DNA from 2 places in the [Enterobacter] lignolyticus SCF1 genome. Region 1 is predicted to be linked to the other one. Evidence: predicted binding sites of a transcription regulator. Region 1 holds the regulator's gene; the other holds the start of a gene.

Region 1 (5,183 bases):
GTCGGCCTCCAGCGCGTCGTGGGCGTTTTTGCGCAGCAGGCCGCTCTGCCACTGCGGCCAGAGCCAGACCATCCCGCCAAGCGCTATCAGACAGCCTATTACCGTATCGATAAAGCGGGCGACGATAAACTGCTCGCCGTTGAGGGTCAGCAGCTGCAGCGTGTACACCGCCGTGACGGTAAAACCGACCATCGCCCAACCGTAGTTTTTCCGAATCGTCAGGTAGCTGATGAGCGTAATGAGCAGCATCGCCGCCAGAGTGTAGCCTTCCGGCACGTGGAAATGCAGAGCCCCGGCGGCGATAACCAGTCCGACCAGCGTTCCCGCCGCCCGGTGAAAGATTCTGACCCGGGTCGCGCTATAGCCGTTTTGCGTCACAAACAGCACCGTCATCATTATCCAGTACGGCTTCGGCAGATGCAGCGCCACCCCCATCAGGCTGGCGACGCTCAGCATCACGCTGATGCGCGCGGCGTTGCGAAAGGCCGGTGATTTAAGCGACAGATAGCTTCTGAGCGCAGGGATCAGCGGCAGGCGACGCTCTTTATCCGCCATAAGATTGCGCGGGTACAGCGGCCGCTGGAGGCGCAAAACGCGCGCGATCCGGCTGAAGTGCCAGGCGCAGAACTGCCCGACCGGGTTATCCGGATGCTGGCGGGCGATTTTTTCCAGCGCGCCTATTTGTTTGTCCATTGAAAAGCGCTGCGGGAAGCGGTGGTAGAGGATATCGTCAGCCATTACCCGCAGGCGCGCGGCGACCGTCTGCGCGTTCCAGCGGATCACCGCTTCGGCGTGGCTGCGTTCGACCAGCTTCTGCACCTCTTCCGGCAGGTGCAGGCTGACGGAGATATGCTCCTGCAGATCCATCGCCATCTGAAAAGCGCGCAGCAGGCGCTTATATTCGCTGTTCTTATTGGCCGCGAGCATGTGCAGCTGCTGGTAGCACTGGGTGATCAGGTCAACCGCCTTTTGCTGGCGGTTCAGCAGCGGCGGCAGCGCGGTCGACGGGTCGGTATGCTGGGTCAGCAGGCTGTATTTGGCTTCGCAGTAGTCGGCAAGCTGGCGGTAGAGCAGGCTGAGGGATTCTCTTAGCGGCTGCTCGCGCCACAGGGTGAACCAGAACCAGTTAAATACGCCGTACCAGAGGGTGCCGCAGGCGTAGATCAACAGCGGCTCCCACACCGGCATATTGCCCGCAAGGCTGAGCGTAAAGATGGCGGCGATGAGCGAGGCCGGGAGCAGGCGCGCGTGCAGGCTGCTGAGCTCGGCGGTGACGCCGAGCGTCATGGCAAGCCCGGTGAGGATCAGCGGCAAAGGAACGTCCTGCGCCAGCAGCAGCTGTACCGCCAGGCTGCAGCCGGCAAACAGCGAGCCGCCGATAATCAGGCGCTTGAAAAAGCGCTTATGGGGCGTGTCGAGGCCGGCGACGTTGCAGCAGGCGGGGACCAGGGAAAACAGCAGACCGTAGTTCAGGTAGCCCAGGAACAGGCCGACGGCAACCGGCAGGCAGAGCACCAGCGTCTGCCGCAATGCGTAGTTAACTTCGGGGTGATAAATCAGTCGGCGCCACATGAGTATAAAGACAAAAACGGCGTGTTGCGGGGGCAATACGCCGTGTGGTGGACTTAGCGGGTACCGTAAACCACGATGGTTTTACCGTGGGCGGAGATCAGGTTCTGATCTTCGAGCATTTTCAGGATACGGCCTACCGTTTCGCGAGAACAGCCCACGATTTGACCAATTTCCTGACGGGTGATTTTGATCTGCATACCGTCCGGGTGCGTCATGGCGTCCGGCTGTTTCGCCAGGTTCAGCAGGGTTTGCGCGATACGACCCGTAACGTCCAGGAAGGCGAGGTTGCCGACTTTTTCAGAGGTCACCTGCAGGCGACGAGCCATCTGAGAAGAGAGGCGCATCAGAATATCCGGGTTAACCTGGATCAGCTGACGGAATTTTTTGTATGAAATTTCAGCCACTTCACATGCAGTTTTAGCACGTACCCAGGCACTACGCTCTTGACCTTCTTCAAACAGGCCTAATTCACCGATGAAATCGCCCTGGTTCAGGTAAGAGAGGATCATCTCTTTCCCTTCTTCATCCTTGATGAGTACTGCAACGGAGCCTTTCACGATGTAATACAGCGTTTCTGCTTTTTCACCCTGGTGAATCAGCGTGCTCTTCGATGGGTACTTATGAATGTGGCAATGAGACAAGAACCATTCAAGAGTCGGGTCTGTTTGCGGTTTGCCAAGCACCATGCGCGGTTATCCTCTGTTATAAGCTTTCTCCAGCGGCAGCAATGAGATTGCCACTGGCTTTGCAATCGTATCCTTCCCTGTACCTGGGAAGTCGGCTGTCGGATTTTGATGCAGCCTGTAATTGAGATGTCCTCTGCATACATGCAGTACTTCAATGTATTACTGTAGCATCCCGACTGTTTTAGCATAGCTTTCGCCGCATGTCTCCTGGTGTCTCGCTTCAGCATGACGCAGGTCGCCTTCCGTTGCGAGAAATGTTATGTACGCGTAATCTGTCAGAAAAAATGCAACCAGGAGTTAACGAATATGCAAGCGCGAGTGAAGTGGGTCGAAGGTTTAACCTTTCTGGGTGAGTCAGCTTCCGGCCACCAGATCCTGATGGATGGCAACTCCGGTGATAAAGCGCCAAGCCCGATGGAAGTCGTGCTGATGGCGGCAGGCGGCTGTAGCGCTATTGACGTGGTGTCGATTCTGCAAAAAGGGCGCAACGACGTGACCGACTGCGAAGTGAAGCTGACTTCCGAGCGCCGCGAAGAGGCGCCGCGCCTGTTTACCCACATCAACCTGCACTTCATCGTGACAGGCAAAGCGCTTAAGGATGCGGCCGTATCGCGCGCGGTGGATCTTTCGGCGGAAAAATACTGCTCGGTGGCGTTAATGCTGGAGAAAGCGGTGAATATCACGCATTCATACGAAGTGATTGAGGCGTAATGGAGGGGGCATCGTGCGCGTTGATGCCCTCATCCTGACCCTCTCCTGACCGGGAGAGGGACTATGATCAGGCGATCCGCTTCCCTTCCATCAGCCGCTGCACCAGCGGCGTCATGATAAGCTCCATTGCCAGCCCCATCTTGCCGCCCGGCACCACCAGCGTATTCATATGTGAAATGAATGAGCCCTGCAGCATGGCCAGCAGCCATGGGAAGTCAATGTCTTCCAGATTGCGGAAATGAATCACCACGAAGCTCTCATCCAGCGAGGGGATGCCTTTGGCGGCGAACGGGTTCGAGGTATCGACCGTCGGCACGCGCTGGAAGTTGATATGGGTGCGCGAAAACTGCGGCGTGATAAAGTTGATGTAGTCTTCCATTGAGCGCACTACCGAATCCATCACCGCTTCGCGGGAGTGGCCGCGCTCGCTGGTATCGCGAATGAGCTTTTGGATCCACTCCAGGTTGACGATGGGCACCACGCCGACCAGCAGGTCCACATGGCGCGCCACATCGTGCTGCGGCGTCACGACGCCGCCGTGCAGCCCTTCGTAGAACAGCACGTCGGTAGGCTCCGGCAGCGGTTGCCAGGGGGTAAAGGTTCCCGGCACCTGGTCCCAGGGTACCGCTTCATCGTAGGTGTGCAGGTATTTGCGCGACTGGCCGCTCCCCGTTTGCCCGTAGGTGGTAAAGGTCTGCTCCAGCAGGCCAAAATCATTAGCATCCGGACCGAAGTAGCTGATATGACGGCCTAAATCGCGCGCCTTACGGATGGCCATGTCCATCTCCGGACGGGTGTAGCGGTGAAAGCTGTCGCCTTCCACTTCCGCCGCGCGGAGGTTCAGTTGGGCAAAGATTTTACGAAAGGCGAGGCTGGTTGTGGTGGTTCCTGCGCCGCTGGAGCCGGTTACGGCGATCACCGGATGTTTGGCTGACATGTCGAACAACTCCCTGAATAAGCAATTGTTTTAGTATAGTCAGCCGCGAAACTGGGTGCGGGGCATAATATTGACCGTCTCGTGCAGTTCTGACCACACCAGTACGGCTTCCCCGCGTTGTAGCTGTTGTTTGACGTCGGCGACCTTGTCTTCAAGCGTTCGTTCATGTTCACCATAATCGGTGCCTTCACGCAAGACAAAGCTTTCAATCAGATTATCCAGCGTCTGCGGATCGAGTTCCTGCCAGGGAATGATCATGGCGCGGCTCCTAACCAGCGCGTCAGCCAGTCCGGAATGCGTTGTTCCAGCCACATCTGCGGGCGCCGCGGGGTGCCGCCGACAAAGCCTACGTGACCGCCATGCTCCGTCAGCTGATACTGAATATTCGCTGGCAATTCTTCCTGAGCGGGAATGGAGTGATGATCCATAAACGGATCGTCCTTCGCGTGGATAATCAGCGTCGGATGGGTTATCTGGCTCAGCACCGGCATTGCGCTGCACTGGCGATAGTAGTCTATCGCATCGGCAAAGCCGTGGATTTTCGCGGTGATCAGATCGTCGAAGTCGCGGATGCGGCGCACGCTCTTGAGCTGTTTAAGATCGACGGGCAGCGTGCCGGGATACGCTTTGAGCTTGCGCGAGGCGTTCGCTTTGAGCAGATTCAGCAGATAGCGCTGGTAGACCCGCGAGAAGCCTTTATCCATGTGGTAGCTGCAGGCCTCGAGCATAAACGGCGCGGAGACGATAACCGCGGCATCCAATGGCGCGCTGGCGCCCTCTTTGGCCAGCAGGCAGGCGAGCATATTGCCCCCCAGCGAGTAGCCGACGGCCGCGGTCGGCACCGTACCGAATTCACGGCGCAGCCAGTGTAAAAACCAGGTGCCGTCTTCTGTTTCGCCGGAGTGGTAAATTCGCTGATTGCGGTTAGGTTCGCCGCTGCAGCCGCGGAAATGCATCACCACGCCGAGCCAGCCGCGCTGTTTCGCGGCATGAATCAATCCGTGGGCGTAGGGGCTGTATAAGCTGCCTTCAAGGCCGTGGAACACCACCAGCCGCGGTTTGTGTCTCGCCTGCTGCGGGTCTTCACTCCAGGCGAGATCGACAAAGTCGCCGTCGGGAAGATCAAGCCGCTGCCAGTGCGGGGTGAATTTTAACCGACGGCGGATCAGCCGCGGGATCATCGTTTGCAGGTGGCGGTTACGCACACCCCGCATCGGGATGAAATCAGCGCTGTTTGCGGGCGGTAGTTCGAAATCTACTGGGGTAATTTGAGCCAT
Region 2 (5,183 bases), 2.4 Mb from region 1:
CATTAAGGCCCATTACGACGAGTACGACGGTTTTGTCATTCTCCACGGCACGGACACCATGGCGTTCACCGCCTCCGCGCTGTCGTTTATGCTGGAGAATCTGGGCAAGCCGGTCATTGTGACAGGGTCACAAATCCCGCTGGCGGAGCTGCGCTCGGACGGACAAATCAATTTGCTCAACGCGCTGTACGTGGCGGCAAACTATCCGGTCAATGAAGTCACGCTGTTTTTCAACAACCGCCTCTACCGCGGCAACCGCACCACCAAAGCGCACGCCGACGGCTTCGACGCGTTCGCCTCGCCGAACCTGCCGCCGCTGCTGGAGGCCGGGATCCACATCCGCCGCCTTGGCACGCCGCCCGCGCCGCACGGCAGCGGCGACGTGATTGTCCATCCAATCACCCCGCAGCCTATCGGCGTGGTGACCATCTACCCGGGCATTTCCGCCGAGGTGGTGCGCAACTTTCTGCGCCAGCCGGTGAAGGCGCTGATCTTGCGCTCGTACGGCGTCGGCAACGCGCCGCAAAACGGCGAGTTTCTCAATGAGCTTGCCCAGGCGAGCCTGCGCGGTATTGTGGTAGTGAACCTGACGCAGTGCATGTCCGGTAAAGTGAACATGGGCGGCTACGCCACCGGCAACGCGCTGGCGCATGCGGGAGTGATCAGCGGTTTCGACATGACCGTTGAGGCGACGCTGACCAAGCTGCACTATCTGTTAAGCCAGGGCCTCGACGCCGATGCGGTGCGCACCGCGATGCAGCAAAACCTGCGCGGCGAGCTGACGCCGGACGACTGAGGAGAGACGATGAGCAAACACGCGCTGTTACTGGTGGATATCCAGAATGATTTCTGCGCCGGCGGCGCCCTCGCCGTTCCGGAGGGCGACAGCACGGTAGAGGTCGCCAATACGCTGATCGCCTGGTGCCAGGCGCGGCAAATCCCGGTTATCGCCAGCCAGGACTGGCACCCGGCCAACCACGGCAGCTTCGCCAGCCAGCATCAGGCCGCCCCCTTTTCGCAGGGGCAGCTCGACGGCCTGGCGCAGACCTTCTGGCCGGATCACTGCGTCCAGCACGGCGAGGGCGCACAGCTGCATCCGTTGCTGAACCAGCAGGCGATCGTCGAGGTGTTTCATAAGGGCGAATCGGTGAATATCGACAGCTACAGCGCCTTTTTCGACAACGGCCATCGCCAGGAAACCCGGCTTAACGACTGGCTGCGCGCGCGCCAGATTGACACGCTGATCGTGTTAGGTCTCGCTACCGACTACTGCGTGAAGTTCAGCGTGCTGGATGCCCTGCAGCTGGGCTATGCGGTCAACGTCATTACCGACGGCTGCCGCGGCGTGAACCTCCAGCCGCAGGACAGCGCTCAGGCGTTTATGGACATGGCCGCCGCCGGCGCAACGCTGTATACGCTGGACGACTGGCGGGAAAGCCAGGCGTAAGCACGCCCTCCTCCGCCCGGAATCTCTCCGGGCGGGCCTCAGCGTCGCCCGGCGAACCGCGTTACTGCATTTTCAGCGTCGCGATCGGTTTGGGGGCGATGCCAAAATCTTCCTTCAGCTGCTGTTTGCTCTTCATCACCATCTGCCCCTGGGTGTCGATCGTCATGTGCTGGGCGTCGGTGTTGTAGCGCGCCTGCCACAGCATCACCAGCTGCAGGCTGTTCTCTTTTTGCTCCGGCGTCAGCGCAACGCCGTCCGGCCATTTACCTAACTCGACGGCGGTCACCAGGCGCTGATAAACCTCCGGGGTCATGCTCTCAATAAGCTGTTCGATTTCCATGTTTCGCTGCGTTCCTCAGGAATAATTTGCTGAATCGTTTTTTCAACCCTTAGTCCGATCGCCATTGTCGTCGTCGGCGAAGCTCAGGGAAGCCGAGTTGACGCAGTAGCGCTCGCCGGTCGGCTGAGGGCCGTCCGGGAACACGTGACCAAGGTGCGCATCGCAGCTGCCGCAGCGAATTTCGATGCGCTGCATGCCGTGCGAGTAGTCGTTAAGATAGCGGATCGCCGTGTCGCTGACGGGCTCGTAAAAGCTAGGCCAGCCGCAGCCTGAGTCGAATTTGCTCTGGGAGTTAAACAGCGCGGCATCGCACACCAGGCAGTGGTAAACGCCGTCGCGCTTGTTATGCAGCAAGCGGCCGGTAAACGGGGGTTCAGTGCCGTGATTCTGCGTCACGTAAAACTGCATTTCGCTGAGGGTTTCTTTCAGCGTTTCCGGGGAAAATTTGTTCGCCATGTGCTCACATCTCGCGGTAAAGGGCTACGTAGCCGATTCTAACAAAACATTAACAATGAAGTGCGAACTTTTGTTCTAAACTTAGTCGTTGCGAAAAGGCGGCCTGGCAATTGTGATGTAAATCACATTTTTAACGCTAATGGCCTTTAAAATGCCGCACGCAGGCCCCATATGGAATGCGGCCCAAAGGATGAGTGAGGCGAGTCAGTCGCGCAAAGGTTATGCACAGGATTGATTTGTCGCAATGATTGACACGATTCCGCTTGACGCTGCGTAAGGTTTTTGTAATTTTACAGGCAACCTTTTATTCACTAACAAATAGCTGGTGGAATATATGACTATCAAAGTAGGTATCAACGGTTTTGGCCGTATCGGCCGTATTGTTTTCCGTGCTGCTCAGAAACGTTCTGACATCGAAATCGTTGGTATCAACGATCTGTTAGACGCTGAATACATGGCGTACATGCTGAAGTACGACTCAACTCACGGTCGTTTCGACGGCACCGTTGAAGTGAAAGACGGCCACCTGGTTGTTAACGGCAAAACCATCCGCGTTACTGCTGAGAAAGATCCGGCTAACCTGAAGTGGAACGAAATCGGTGTTGACGTTGTTGCTGAAGCTACCGGTATCTTCCTGACCGACGAAACCGCTCGTAAGCACATCACCGCTGGCGCGAAAAAAGTTGTTCTGACTGGCCCGTCCAAAGACGACACCCCGATGTTCGTACGCGGCGCTAACTTCGAAACTTACGCAGGCCAGGATATCGTTTCCAACGCATCCTGCACCACCAACTGCCTGGCGCCGCTGGCAAAAGTTATCAACGACAACTTCGGCATCATCGAAGGCCTGATGACTACCGTTCACGCGACCACCGCAACTCAGAAAACCGTTGACGGCCCGTCTCACAAAGACTGGCGCGGCGGCCGCGGCGCAGCTCAGAACATCATCCCGTCCTCTACCGGCGCAGCTAAAGCTGTAGGTAAAGTACTGCCGGAACTGAACGGCAAACTGACCGGTATGGCGTTCCGCGTTCCGACTCCGAACGTATCCGTTGTTGACCTGACCGTTCGTCTGCAGAAAGCAGCGTCTTACGAAGAAATCAAGAAAGCAATCAAAGCGGCTTCTGAAGGCGCAATGAAAGGCGTTCTGGGTTACACCGAAGACGACGTTGTATCTACCGATTTCAACGGCGAAGTTTGCACTTCCGTGTTCGATGCTAAAGCAGGTATCGCACTGAACGACAACTTCGTGAAACTGGTATCCTGGTACGACAACGAAACCGGCTACTCCAACAAAGTTCTGGACCTGATCGCTCACATCTCCAAATAAGTTGAGATGAGCATCTGATTCAAAAAGGCGACTTCGGTCGCCTTTTTTATTGCGTTAAGACAGAGGATTGCGTTGATGATTAATAAAATTTTTGCTCTTCCGGTAGTCGAACAACTTACCCCTGTACTCTCCCGTCGCCAGATTGACGGCGCTGACGTGATTGTCGTTGACCACCCGCGCGTAAAAGCCTCCGTAGCGCTGAATGGCGCTCACCTGCTCTCCTGGAAACCAGAGGGTGAAGAAGAAGCGCTGTGGCTGAGCGATGCGACCTCTTTCAAAAAAGGCGCCGCCATTCGTGGCGGGGTGCCTATCTGCTGGCCATGGTTTGGCCCGGCCGCGCAGCAGGGTTTGCCCGCGCACGGTTTTGCCCGTAATCAGCAGTGGCGGCTGAAAGCGCACAACGAAGATGATAACGGCGCGGTGCTGACTTTTGAACTCCAGGCGAACGATGACACCCGCGCCCTCTGGCCGCATGATTTCACCCTGTATGCCCGCTTCAAGCTGGGTAAAACCTGCGAGATTGAGCTGGAAGCCCACGGCGAGTTTGAAACCACCGCCGCGCTGCACACCTACTTTCACGTCGGCGATATCGCCGCGGTGAAGGTCAGCGGTTTTGGCGATCGCTTCATTGATAAAGTGGACGGCGGCAAAGAAGGCCTGCTTAGCGACGGCGTGCAGACCTTCCCGGATCGTACCGACCGCGTCTATCTGAACCCGGAAGCCTGCAGCGTGATCCATGACGGTGCGCTGAAGCGCAACATTGAGGTCGTGCACCGCCATCACAGCAACGTGGTGGGCTGGAACCCGGGCCCGGCGCTGTCCATCAGCATGGGCGACATGCCGGACGACGGCTATAAAACCTTTGTGTGCGTGGAAACGGCCTGCGTGAGCGTGCCGCAAAAAGCCGCTGAAGAGAAGCCGTCTCGCCTGGCGCAGACTATCCGCGTCGTGAAGCGTTAATCCCCACGCTGCACCGCCGCAAAGCAAAACAGGGCGAAACGCCCTGTTTTGATCCCTGCCAGGCACCATTATGGTGCATCGTCAGAAGCTATAGGTTATCCCGGTCGACAGAACGCCGGACCAGCTTTTATCCACCATCGGGCTGTCGGTTATTTCGCCCGACAGACGGGTATAGCGGGCGATGCCGTACACGCTCCAGTCACCGGCAAAACGGTAGTTGGCCGCCAGCTCCAGGTACGGGTTCCAGCTGTTGTCCGGATCGTAGCTGCGCAGACCGCTGCGCTTCGCTTCACTCTTCGACACGCCGTAGTAGTACTGGTTCTGGTTGTCGCTGTTCCACTCCACGCCGATCCCCGGCGTCAGGGTCAGACCGCCGTTGATGTAGCGGTACAGCCAGGCGGTATCCCAGACGATACCGTTGCTGTTGCCCAGCGTATCGCCGGCAAGCGTGGTGCGCAGGAAGCCATACGGCGTGTTGTGCACATATGAAAGACCCGCCATCAGGGTGGTCTTACGACGATCCAGCGCGCGCAGCTGGCTGTTATCGCTGTCCTTGGGTTTGAAATACAGCGGAGACCAGTAGGCGGTAATAGAGAGTTTATCCGCCCTGTCGTTCCACAGGTAGTAGCCGCCGCCCAGGCCGTGGAACC

The links. Region 1 encodes CRP, which controls carbon source genes, mostly activating them, when cyclic AMP is high. Its sites were predicted from a motif close to ATGTGANNNNNNTCACAT; they were not measured.
Region 2: the regulator CRP is predicted to act here: its motif matches at 2,354-2,371, upstream of msrB (peptide-methionine (R)-S-oxide reductase MsrB).

Annotation. Positions count from the first base shown of each region.
Region 1 covers NC_014618.1:404,362-409,544, forward strand. Annotated here, with positions in the region: gene ENTCL_RS01845 (YccS/YhfK family putative transporter) at 1-1,572, opposite strand, end outside; gene crp (cAMP-activated global transcriptional regulator CRP) at 1,626-2,258, opposite strand; gene ENTCL_RS01855 (OsmC family protein) at 2,565-2,969, shown strand; gene ENTCL_RS01860 (phosphoribulokinase) at 3,037-3,906, opposite strand; gene ENTCL_RS01865 (YheU family protein) at 3,946-4,164, opposite strand; gene ENTCL_RS01870 (hydrolase) at 4,161-5,183, opposite strand.
Region 2 covers NC_014618.1:2,765,269-2,770,451, forward strand. Annotated here, with positions in the region: gene ansA (asparaginase) at 1-796, shown strand, start outside; gene pncA (bifunctional nicotinamidase/pyrazinamidase) at 806-1,447, shown strand; gene ENTCL_RS13010 (YeaC family protein) at 1,509-1,787, opposite strand; gene msrB (peptide-methionine (R)-S-oxide reductase MsrB) at 1,830-2,243, opposite strand; gene gapA (glyceraldehyde-3-phosphate dehydrogenase) at 2,578-3,573, shown strand; gene ENTCL_RS13025 (D-hexose-6-phosphate mutarotase) at 3,649-4,533, shown strand; gene ENTCL_RS13030 (MipA/OmpV family protein) at 4,615-5,183, opposite strand, start outside.